One region of the Lutispora sp. QWL-02 genome, then DNA from elsewhere that is predicted to be linked to it. Evidence: riboswitches for the same ligand, from Rfam matches in the RefSeq annotation. Region 1 holds a riboswitch; the other holds the start of a gene.

Region 1 (6,277 bases):
TTTTAATAAAGTAATTTGACCCCTCCCCTTCATCGAGAAGGCTGATCTCTTTATAAATTTTATTCAATTCTTCAATAATATTGGGAAACATGTCCCTGAAGAAGCCGCAAATATTTATCACCACATCTATTCTGGGCCTATTCAATTCTTTCAGCGGAATTATCTCATAAGCAGGCTCCCAGGCGTTTTTCATCTTCTTTAATCTGACCCCCAGATATCCTAAAATCTGTCCTACAGTTTCACCCTGGGTCCTTGAGGTCTCAAGACCCCAAAGTATCACTGCCGTGCTTTGCGGATACCCTCCCTGATCTTCTTTATATTTTGCCAGAGTATTTTCAGCTATTTCAAATCCCCTTTTCCAGGCAGTCTTCGTTGGAATAAATCTGGGGTCAAACTGAAACAGATTATATCCTGAGGGCAAAACCTCCGGGTTCCTTATGGTATCTCCTGCCAGCTTTGCTTGCAGATATCTTCCGTCCAGGACTTCAAGAAGCCCTTTCATTTCATTATTTGATCTTGCTTTTTCCATCATGGACAAAATATATTCCATGCTGCTTTTAAAGTCCCCTGCAAAGCGGGCTCCTTTCTCGAGGCCCTTGCTCAAATACTCTTCAACGGATTTCTTTGCCTTGACATCAAAGGTTTTTAGAGCCGATGCATCGTTGTTTTTTAAGGCTTCATCATAGTCAATGCCTTCCTCTTCCGCCATTATACGCCTCAAGGATTTGCATTCTCCCCTGTCGTACCCGGCGACTGCCATGGCATAGTCTTTTGCCTCTTCTTCATCATAAGCTTCTCCGAAAATATGTAGGCCTCTTGGTATTAGGGATTGTCCTATCCTGTAAAGCTCCTTTTCCAAAACATCGAGATCCCCGTCCATATTGTTCTTCTCTGCTTTTTCTTTTATATCTGCTAAAATAGCATCGCACCGGGCAGGAGAAGCCCTTTGAGCTTCTCTGTATTCATCCGTAAGCGCCTGGATTTCTGCCAATTCCCCATATAATTCTCCTTCAACAAATACGGGAGGCTGGTATCCTACCAAAACGGCATGGGATCTTCGCTTGGCTATCATGGCTTCTGCAGGGTTCCCGCAATAGTACAGATATATATGGGGCATATCCCCTACCAATCTATCGGGAAAACATTCTCCCGACATTCCGCATTCTTTTCCCTTCAAAAATTCCAACGTGCCATGGGTGCCCACATGAATGATGGCATCAGCCTTGAATTCCTCCCGCAGCCATTTATAATAGGCTAAATATTGATGATGGGGAAGCAATTTTTTATCATGATAAGCCTTGTCCGGATTTTCATGCATGCCTCTGGTGGGCTGTAATCCAATAAAAATATTGCCTTTTATAATGCCCGGTATCATAAAGCCCTCCCTATTGGTCATGATCTCTCCCGGCGCTGTCCCCCACTGCTCTATCATTTCATTCCTTTCCCCCATTTTCCCAAAATCCTTTTCGTAGGCTGCATTTGGATATATTATCATATGCTTTTCTGATTCCTCATTGGCCCAAGCACCGCTATTTACTATCTTTCCTGCTGTAAAATGCTCCATAAGCTCTCCGGATTCATTGCTTCCTATATCGTAGCCTTCCTCTTTCAAATTTCTCAAAATATTATCAACGGACTTAAAGGTATCCAAAAATGCACCGCCAAATATATTGTCTTCTCCCGGTGGATAGTTGTAGCATATTATGGCTATCCTTTTATGCCTATTATCTTTTCTTCTAAGCTTAATCCAATTCTGAAGCCGTGATGCGAGCTTGCTCAATCTTTCATCCATGATCCTCAGCCTGTTAAGCTCTAGATTCAATTCCTCGCTGCGGCCGCAGTTCTCCAACGCTCCCACCGGATAGGTTTCGATACATCCGTCTAATTCCGGCAGCATGACAGATATCAGAAATTCTGAAGGGTTCAATCCACTGGGGGAGCTGAGCCATTCCTCTTCCTTTTTCTTGGTCATGAGAAAGGGATGAAATATAGGAGCACCTATATCTCTTAAAAGCTCAACCGCAGCTTCCGCATCCCCTCCCATAGGCCCGGCGCCCAATCTGAAGGACATAAGGTTTATTATAATATCAGGCTTTCTTCCTGCTGCTTCCTTTAGTATTCCTTCCAGCCTCTTCATGTCGGTTATATTGGTTTTATTAAAAGCTATAGGCATAACATTGGAAAAGCCCTCCAGCTTATTCAATATATCTACGACGCATTCCTTGATCCTGTTGGGATAATTGTGGCCGTAAAACAACACCGCTGTAAGGGGTTTGCCCTCTGCAATTGAATATCTTTTTCTATAATCCTTAAAATCATCAAAGTATCTTTCCCCTGCCGGATCAAAAATTCCAAAATCCTCCCATTCCCTTGCTGCATCTGGTTTTGGAAGGCTCTTAACATTTCCGTAATCCCTAAGTATAAGGAGCACCATGTTTTTTACTTCTTCTAGACCTGCATTCCTCCAGTACTTGCCTATTTGAATGAAATTTTTAATATCTCTGAGCTTACCTATGGGTACTATTCTTCCTGCTTTCTCTGCCACATCCATCATCTTTTGAACCGCTTCCATAGATACTTCTTTTTTCTTCGAGGGCTCCTTTTGTCCCATGCCTCCTTTAGAAAAATCATCCCAATTCAGGCTTCCCAGCCGCAAATATTCTTTGCCCCCATTGCCTATAGGCAGGATGCAGCCTTTACAACGCGTCAAAGAAGCAAGGGTCTTTTCTATCACTAAAGCCGTTGCCCCCATCAAATCTATGATGACAAAGTCAGAGCTTTCTATATCCTTTCCCATCTGCTCCAATCTTTCGTCCTTCATAGGCAGGTAAGCGAAATATACCTTCAAATCCAATATGTTTCCGTATTCTTTCTTGAAGCTGCCATAAAAGCTTGCCAGATCTTCAATCGCAGCATTGGATACGGCTATAACAGTTATTTTGTACATCTTATCACCGCCTTTTATTGAACGGGACTTCATTGTTATGAAAGTCCAGCTCCATTGTCATCCTGAGGGCTTTGTTTGAAGTATCTTATTATTTAAGATTCTTCAGTCGCTTTGCTCCTTCAGAATGACAGGAAATTTTATTTTTCCCATAGGCAATAAAAAAGCCCTTCTGCTCTATCATGATACAAAAAGGCTTATAAATGCAGCATCTGCACTTCTAATGACCTCTCCCGTACCTCGCAGGATCCGCATTATTGCATGGCAAGCAGGTCTTCTGACTCAGGATTCATTTATGCTTCCAGCCTTCCCGGAAATATCCAGTGGCCTACAAGCTAAGGCAGCATATCCTCCATCACAGCGGCGGGACCGTACAGGATTTTAACCTGTTTCCCTTTTAAGCCGGCTTTTATACCGGACACTTGCAATACTGATATTAAATTTTCTTATTATATCAAGACTCAATGCCTTTCCTTGCTTGTATTCCCGTTCTGTAGTAATGCTTTATTTCCTTCATTTCAGTTACCAAATCAGCCATATCAATGAGTTCTTGGGGAGCATATCTTCCGGTTATAATTACTTCAATATTCTCTGCCTTTTCTTCCAGTATATTTATTACCTCTTCTACTGAAAAAAGCTTATAATATATTGCCACATTCAGTTCATCTAAAACCACTATGTCATAGCTCTTGTTCTTTAATACGTCAGCTACAGTTTTAAGACCTTTCTCAGCTGCCAATATATCCTCTTTTACAGGATCGTTGAATATAAAACAATTACGCCCGAATTGATGTATTTCAAAATTCGGCAAATAATTTGCAGCTTTTAATTCGCTATATTCCATGCCTTTAATAAACTGTCCAAAATATACTTTTTTACCTGCACACACAGCTCTTAGGGATAATCCTAATGCGGCAGTAGTCTTACCCTTACCATTACCTGTATATATTTGGATTTGCCCCTTATCCATGTTACCTCCTCCTTTATTTCGCCCTAATGAACGACAAAGTCCCCATATCCTCGGATGGATATGGGGACTCAAATATTAACAATATACTATGCAAATACAAGACAGGACTCTCCCCTTCCCTCCGAAGGTCACTCGGTCTAAAGAATCAGGCAGGTCTCCTGGCTTTCGCATCATTCTACTCTCAACACCTTCCCAGATAGCTCCAGTGGTATAGGTTGATTTCGTACACGATTACAGTAGCGGGGGCTGCAACGGTTTTGCACCGTTTTCCCTATTAATCTAAATTAAGAACCTAATGCTTATTATTAAGTTTTCATTTCAATACTAGCACATGTAAAACAAAACTGCAATACGGAAATCTGATAGCAGTTAAACATTATCAAAAGTAAAACTAAAAGGCTGTGCTTCAGTGTTGAACTAAAGACACAGCCTTTTTTAAAGCTGAACGAAATCTCGTCTAACAGTTGCAGTCCAGCGGTTTTTGAGTGATCAATTTGTTTGCAAACAAAACCTCTACTGCCTTTTCATAATCTTCATCGGCAGTGAGTATTATAGGACCTGTGCATCCCATACCGCTCTCTGAGTAAATGCCTTCTTTCGCCAATTCGGCTACAGCGTTTTCCAGTTCAAGTATATCTACTCCTGCAATGGATTTTGTAACCACCTTTTTATCAGGCATCTTAATTTCTGCAGGTGCAGCCTTTTTAGCTTCTGCCGTTATTCCTTTGAGTATTTCATCAAGGCCTGCCTTCCTGGCTTTATCGAACTCTTTCTTTGCCACCTCAGTCAGCTTGCCTTGGGCGCATGAAGCTGCGTATCTGAGTGCTTCACTTACTACAGGAGCACCTGAAGCCCTGGATAGTATGCAGATTATTTTATCGTAGCCATCACCTACGCCAGGACCATATCCGTAGCCTAAGGATTCATAGCTGCCTCCCGTGGTGAAGGCTGAAAATATTTTCATCATTATATTCCCTGTCAATGTATCCAGTACCATTACATCAGATGCTGCCGCCAAAAGATCGTTTCCTCTCATGATGCAGCCGCCGTCGGATCTTACGGATTCAGAAAAGTTGATGTCATAGCCTTTTTCTTTAAGCTCCTTTAGTGCTCTTTCTACCTGTCTTGCTCCGTCAACATTGAGTATACCGACAGTAGGATTTGCAATGCCCAGAGCCTTTGCCGTTATTATTCCGTAGAGAGCATTTTTCACCATGCCTTCAACTCTATGAGTGGATGAGGTGCCTGTAGTGGTTGCCAGGATCAGCTCCTTGCCGAAGCCGGGAGTTATGACTCTCCCAACGGTAGAAACTCCTATAGGGAAGCTGTAGTGCATCGTGACAGCAGAGTCCAGTTCGCCCTTATCCAGCATCTCATCCATTTTCTTATGCATCTCATCTTCTGATGCGACTTCAACTACTCTAAGGGAAGTATCAACCTTGGGCCCAATGAGTACAATTTCGAAATCATTATACTTTTTGGCTGCCAGCTCCGCACCCCTTACCAACTCCTCGGTGCCGTGCTCGCTGCCCATGGTAGTGAGTCCGACTTTAACCTTGCTGCCGAAATTTCCAGTCATTATAGCATCGGCAACCTCGTTAAATACCTCCCCTATCATGGTTTTTATATTATCCATATCATTCACCCCTACTTTCCGTTAAGTAAGAATGCTGCAAATTCTTTCATTGTTTCTGCTACCATTCCCTTGATCTCTTCTTTAGACACTGCTCCTATTTCTTCAACTTTTCCAGGGTTCTTTTCCATAACTATAGATACGCCGTCAAACAAGTTGGTCATTCTTCCTAGGAAAAGGCTTCCCTTTCCAACTATCATAGCCCTGTCTATTTTGCCTTCCATGATCATCTTCCTTCCGGCACCCACAAAAGGAACTCCCGAGGGTATATGACCTTGTGTCGGTGCAAAGCCCGGCATTCCATGTTCTTTTATAAAGGTAGGCATATAAGCTCTGTCTATGTCGCCGCGCTTTGCTCCCAAAGCAGCGATCATCTTGTAGTTCGCCAATGGTACGTCTCCGGCGCCGGCAGGCTCAGTGATTTCAGGAGTCTGCATTTCTACAGAATATTTGTTGATGTCGGTTATCTTGAGTCCGTTTTTATCCAGCGGCTTGGTGATAAGGGATTCCATAACTGCCTGAGGTGATGATCCTGTACCTACAGTATGTCTTCCTACAATATCAGTTCTTAGAACAGGGCTTACACCATCATCCTCAGTAACCAATATGGCAAAGGTTCCAAGGCAATCTTCCAGTATTGGCAAATCTTTGTTTACATGGTCTCTTCCATTCATACCAAGCTTTGCAGTAGCTCCTCCGGCAACGATTGCCACACTCTTATATACTCCGG
Region 2 (6,277 bases), 300 kb from region 1:
TCTTAGCAATATCCAGACAGTCATATAGCTGAAAAATACTGTAGATATAGTCAGCAAGATCCCTGCAAGCTTTAATGACTTATCATCTTTGCAGATCCTCCTTGCTATTTTCTCAAAAGCCGATATATATAAGCCTATCAGTCTTACAGGGTGAGGAAAGCCGTATGGGTCTCCAAAAGCTAAGTCGGCTAAATTAGCAATCCATATACTGATCATTAGTTCCTTCCTCCAGTATTTTATATACCTTTGCCATATCTAAGTTCTCCCTCACAATATCAGCCAGTATATCAAATTGATCTTTTTTATCCGTACTGTCATCGCCCTTATCTCTTAAATTGTCACATAAACTGTCTTCTTCAGGAAAGCTATGTACAAAATAGGGAACAACACCGAGAACCGGTACGTTTATTATATCTTCAAGCATTCTCAGACCTGGCTTCAGCAGTTCATAGCTTCCTCTGAATTTATTTATTATAACTCCTTTGACCCTTCTCTTCTCATCTTCATCAAGGAGCAGCATCGTACCTGCCAGTGACGCGAAAACTCCGCCCCTGTCTATATCTCCCACCAGCACAACTGGAGCCTTGGCGATCTTAGCCATGCCCATATTTACAAAATCCTCCCGCTTCAAGTTGATTTCCGCCGGACTTCCGGCTCCCTCAATAACTACGATATCGCTGCGTTTGGACAAATCTTCATAAATATCTGCAACCCTACCCTTTAATTGGGGCTTAAAAGAGAAATATTCTTCTGCGTTCATTCTTCTAAATGCTTTGCCCGATATTACGACCTGAGACCCCCTATCTGTTAGAGGCTTAAGTAAGATTGGGTTCATATCCACAGAAGGCTCTTTTTTGCATGCTTCCGCTTGCATAGCCTGAGCAACGGCCATTTCCAGACCGTCCTTGGTGATATAAAAGTTTGAAGACATGTTTTGAGATTTAAAAGGATTTACATTATAGCCATCCTGTGTAAATATCCTGCATAATGCGGCACATATGATGCTCTTGCCCACTGATGAGCCGGTGCCCTGTATCATAATAGATTTATTTTCCATCGTATCCTCCCTATTCAACAGAATTAATTTTTCTTATCGTACAATGGCCTTCTTCTATTTCGAGCTGGCTGTACTTACCGTGTTCAAAATGAAAATTCCAAAATCCATCCATACCTAAATTGAGCAAAAAGGATGCTATGACCTTCATGGGGCCGTCATGACTTATCAAGGCAACTTTTTTCCCTTTTTGCATTTCTAAAAGCTCTTGGGCAGCTTCAGAAACTCTTGCATAAAAATCTCTAAAGCTTTCTCCTTTTGCAGGATGCATATCCTTCCAGCTGTTCACGCCTATAGACCATTCTTCGGGATATTGCAGGCTTATATCTCTATGATGCATCCCTTCCCATAAGCCAAAATCCATCTCTTTGAATCTCTCTGCAATATTGATGCTCAAGCTTCTTCCGGAAGCAATAACGGCTGCAGTATCATAGCATCTTTTTAAAGGGCTTGTGATAATGCAATCCAGCTCCTTGGTCTTCATAATCTCTCTTAAGGCTTTTGACTGCTCCATCCCCAGGCTGTTCAAAGCCTCATCCCGGCTGCCTAAGAATACCCCTGCCTTATTTAGCTCTGTTTGACCATGCCTTATCAAATATAAAGTTACCATGAATATATTAACCTTTCCAATAAATATAAAGAAGCCATAAAGCTTATTTCAGACACCTCGCTTGCTGCACCCAATGTATCTCCGGTCATTCCGCCTATCTTATCATCTACAATTTTTTTGAAGGCCAAAACAAGGATAAGGCTCGGTATTAATACAGCAAGCATTTTCCATGAACCAATAAATAAAATTATTAAAGTCCCCGAAAGTATGCCTGCAATAAGCCGCTTTAAAGACATATGAGAATAAAAAAGCCCTCCCATGCCACCATCAGGCCTTGCGTATTTTGATATGCCAAACAATAGAAGAACAAAGGTTTTTGCTGCAACAGGCGCCAGTATAACAGCGGATGCTTTCGCACCATGGGAAAGCGTGTAGAGCATGCCGAACCTCAATAGAAAATCCAGTATTATTCCGATCACTCCATTGGTGCCGACTCTGCTGTCTTTCATTATTTCCAATATTCTTTCCTTGCTCCTCGCAGAAAACAAACCGTCGCAGGAATCGGCAAGACCGTCTATATGAATAGCTCCGGTTATGAAAATATTTGAAATCAACCAGAATATAATCCCCAATACTTCATTGCTGAAGGAGTTCGCCAAAGTATAAATTCCATAATTGAATAAGCCTACAATAAGCCCTACAAAAGGCATATAAACTATACCATTTGAAAAATCCTCATCCTTTGCATTAATGTTAATCTTTATCGGTATCCGTGTAAAAAATTGAATCATTAAAACTAAACTTCTCATGGCATCACTTTATCCTAATGGGTATGCCCGATACTGTCAGATATACCTCATCAGCCTTTTGACCAATAATCTGATTTATTCTTCCTGAAATATCCCTAAATGCTCTGGCTACAGGATTTTCCGGTACAATTCCCCAGCCCACCTCATTTGAGACAAGTATTGTATCTGCAGGCGACTTTGATATGGCCTCCAGCATATTGCCGATCTGAACTTTTATACTCTCTTCGGCCCTGTTATAATCTTCTATCTTTACATATTCCATATCATAATTAAAATATTCCAGCATCTGATTGGTTACCATGACCGTGATGCAATCCAGCAAGAAACAATCATATTCTTCCCCATGTTTATGTATTATCCCATCAATATCTTTAAAGGCTTCTATGGTACGCCATTCCTTAGATCTGGATTCCTTATGCTTTTTTATCCTGTCTTCCATTTCACTGTCAAAGGCTACGGCAGTGGCTATGTATATCACCTTTTCTCCATAGCTTTTTGCCATATTCTCTGAAAAACTGCTCTTCCCGCTTCTTGCTCCGCCTGTAACCAAAATACATTTGCCCATAAATATCCCTACCTTATATCGATTAAATAATCATTTTTTATTGAGGCCTCTTCAAAAGTTGCCATGTTTGTGATCACTTCATCAGCCGCCTCCAAAATATTGAAAGCTATGGCGCAGCCGCTTCCCTCACCCAGCCGCATATCCAGATTAAGCATAGGCTTTAATCCTAATATGTCTATTATTGTCTTATATCCGGGCTCTGCTGAACAATGAGAAGTGAACATATAATCCGCGGTCATAGGATTCAGCTCATATGCCAATAACGCGGCTGCCGCAGATATCAAGCCATCAATCAAAACAGGCAATCTATAATATGCAGCCCCAATAAAACAGCCTGCCATACCGCCTATATCAAATCCTCCGACCTTTGACAGCACATCTATGGGGTCATTTTTGTCCGGATTATTGATTTTTAATGCCTGGGTTATAATTTTCTTTTTGTTTTCAAAACCTTCTCCCGTGAGACCGGAACCTTTGCCTACAACCTCATCCGCATCGCATCCTGTAAAAGCCATTATAATAGCGCTTGAGGTGCTCGTGTTGCCTATCCCCATCTCACCGGTGCCTAAAACCTGCGCCCCTTCCCGGAAGGCTTCTTCAACCATATTTATGCCTGTCTCTATAGCCTTTAAGCCCTCTTCTCTCGTCATGGCAGGGCCTTTGGCCATATTCCATGTGCTTTTCCTGATTTTCCTTTTATATAAGCCGGGATAATCAATATCTGCATTGATTCCTATATCAACAACCTTGAGCTTGGCTCCTGCATGCTTCGCCAATACCCCCACACCTGTAACCCCTCTTATGAAATTGATCGTTTGAATTGCCGTTATATTCTGAGGGCAGCTGCTCACTCCTTCTTCTACTACACCATTATCTGCCGACATTATTATAAGCTGCTTATTGGTCATAGGATTGCTGATCTTGCCTGTTATGCCTGAAAGCCTTATTGCGATTTCTTCTAATTGCCCTAAGCTTCCTAAAGGTTTCGCCAGATTGTCCAATCTTTCTTTTGCTTTAATTTTGGCATGCTCATAGCTTCCTTCTATGCCTTCCAGTATTTCATTCAAATCCTTCATTCAAACCTTTCTCCTTAAATCAAAATAAAAAACCACACCTGCAGTGTGGGAATATGAAAAGATGATCATCCCCTCCCTCCGAAGGTTGAAACGATAATTGGCAGGTTTCCTGGCTCATGGTTCATCTTACTCTCCTGCCTTCTCGGTTCCCCAATGGCATAGTCGGATTTCATCCCATATACAGTAGCGGGGGCTGCAGCAGGTTTTAACTGCTTTCCCTTTTAACCTCATGCATTCAATATATGCCTAAGGCACCAAAAATGATATTCTATTGCTCTAATTATAATGTTTTTAAAAAACTGAGTCAATCTATTAATTCGCTTTGGCGTTCATGCCAGCCTGCCCGTATCACCCGTATATGAATTCCAATATATCATTAGCATATTTTTTTGTAAACTCATATCCCCTTTCTATCATCTCAGGAGCTCTTTTTGTCTCCAATATTGAAACATCATATATACCGGGATTTAGAATCAGTATTTCCTTTTTATTTCTGACATGCCTCAAATTCCTTTTTCTGAAGCTGCTCAAATCATCAATCCCATACTTCTCTTTTTTCAATGATGTGATTGTATAACTAAAAATACTTAGAGATTGGGATGCTATCTCAAAAATATTGTCTATGCCCTTCTTTAATTGCCCGTTATATCCCAGATCATAGCATAATATTTTATCAGCGCCCATGCTCATGATTATTTCAAAGGGCAGATTATCCTCTAATCCTCCATCCACCAATTCAAGAGAATAATCCCCGATTTTTTTTGGGCAGAATATCACAGGTATTGATATGCTTGCTCTTATGGCCTCCGATATTTTGATCCCATCGATATATAATGCCTTCTCATTCTCTTGGGGCACCTTCCGGCTGACAAACATTACAGTCCTGCCTCTATTGATATCCACAGCTGGTATAGCAAGAAATATATCTGCTTCATGCATCTTTTTACCATTCAAAATTTTATCTATTGTTTTTTCAATCCTATCGCCTTTAATAAAGCCGCTTAACGTTCCTTCTGCATTTTTATTTGCAATAAAATTCCCTATGGCTTTAAATATCCCCTTATAATCTATATCAATGATCTGCGAAATATTCTTCAATGCTAACATTTCCATATCTTTTGGAGCTATTCCTGCTGCATATAACCCGGCAATGATGCTTCCTGCACTGCAGCCTGAAACCATCTTCGGTTTTAATCCATATTCCGTCAAACAAGTTAAGGCTCCTATGTGAGAAAGCCCTCTGATTCCACCTCCGGAAAAAACTAAGCCCAATTTCATTTCTTAAACCCCCTATATTTAAAATAGATAATTATTAATAAGTCCAAAATTTATAAAAAGACTTGTAACACTTTAGGTCTGAAAAAATATTATGGTATTAGAGGTGAACAACACCTGAATCAGCAGGTGAAGGGCACCTACAATTGGGAGGTGAAGCGCATATGGGTAAAGACTGCTGCAAAAAAGAATGTAAGGATTACGACAGAAGAGAATGCAAAGAGTTCAGAGTAAAGAATTTTCCTGATAGCATAAGAGAGCTTCTCTGCTTATTGGCAAAAGATGATGAGAATAGGGTAACTGCCATACTAAAAAATACTTGTGAAGACTGCATTTTGGAAGATGCATGCCTGGTAGCGGTAATAGGTGATTTAGCAGTATTCCGTTATCATGATAAATTCAAATTTGTAGATATGGATTGCATCTGCTCTATCATAGTAGATTGCGAAACAATATTAGATGAACTTCTGGAATCAAGTAATCAATGCAAATGCTAACAAGATAGGCATTCATGTAACAGACTATTAATAAATCCGGCTTCTCAGCCGGATTTATTAATAGTACATCTTTCTATCCAAATGTTCCTGAACCAGACGCAAAGTCTCACCAAACCTCTGGAAATGAACGACTTCTCTCTCTCTTAAAAAGCTTAAGGTCTCAATCACACCCCTATCATTGGTGGATTGGATCAGATGCTCATATGTGGTTCTGGCTTTTTCTTCTGCTGCCATGTCTTCATGCAGATTTGCTATAGGGTCTTCAATAGCCTGAATGTATGCTGCCGTCCATGGTACGCCGGATGCATCATGGGGATAAAGGTCCCTGCCGTGCTGAACATAATGAGCTCCCAGGCTTGCTTCCTCCAGCTGCTTTGGAGTTGCTCTTTCTATAATTTTATATATCAAAGTCGCAATTATCTCCCAGTGGGCCAATTCTTCTGTGCCATTA

What was found. Region 1 has a riboswitch for cobalamin ahead of cobO (cob(I)yrinic acid a,c-diamide adenosyltransferase). Riboswitches for the same ligand answer to the same signal wherever they lie in the genome.
Region 2: linked by a shared signal. The riboswitch ahead of cobT (nicotinate-nucleotide--dimethylbenzimidazole phosphoribosyltransferase) and the one ahead of cobO (cob(I)yrinic acid a,c-diamide adenosyltransferase) in region 1 are both predicted to bind cobalamin.

The regions. Positions count from the first base shown of each region.
Region 1 covers NZ_CM177762.1:3,321,703-3,327,979, forward strand. Annotated here, with positions in the region: gene bchH (magnesium chelatase subunit H) at 1-2,947, opposite strand, end outside; cobalamin riboswitch at 3,195-3,385, opposite strand; gene cobO (cob(I)yrinic acid a,c-diamide adenosyltransferase) at 3,399-3,914, opposite strand; cobalamin riboswitch at 4,046-4,225, opposite strand; gene grdD (glycine/sarcosine/betaine reductase complex component C subunit alpha) at 4,372-5,550, opposite strand; gene grdC (glycine/sarcosine/betaine reductase complex component C subunit beta) at 5,562-6,277, opposite strand, start outside.
Region 2 covers NZ_CM177762.1:3,017,828-3,024,104, forward strand. Annotated here, with positions in the region: gene cbiB (adenosylcobinamide-phosphate synthase CbiB) at 1-216, opposite strand, end outside; partial or broken gene AC4HCY_RS14340 (cobyric acid synthase) at 320-1,057, opposite strand; gene cobC (alpha-ribazole phosphatase) at 1,068-1,664, opposite strand; gene cobS (adenosylcobinamide-GDP ribazoletransferase) at 1,658-2,395, opposite strand; gene cobU (bifunctional adenosylcobinamide kinase/adenosylcobinamide-phosphate guanylyltransferase) at 2,418-2,978, opposite strand; gene cobT (nicotinate-nucleotide--dimethylbenzimidazole phosphoribosyltransferase) at 2,987-4,054, opposite strand; cobalamin riboswitch at 4,137-4,328, opposite strand; gene AC4HCY_RS14365 (patatin-like phospholipase family protein) at 4,403-5,332, opposite strand; gene AC4HCY_RS14370 (hypothetical protein) at 5,494-5,826, shown strand; partial or broken gene AC4HCY_RS14375 (manganese catalase family protein) at 5,884-6,273, opposite strand.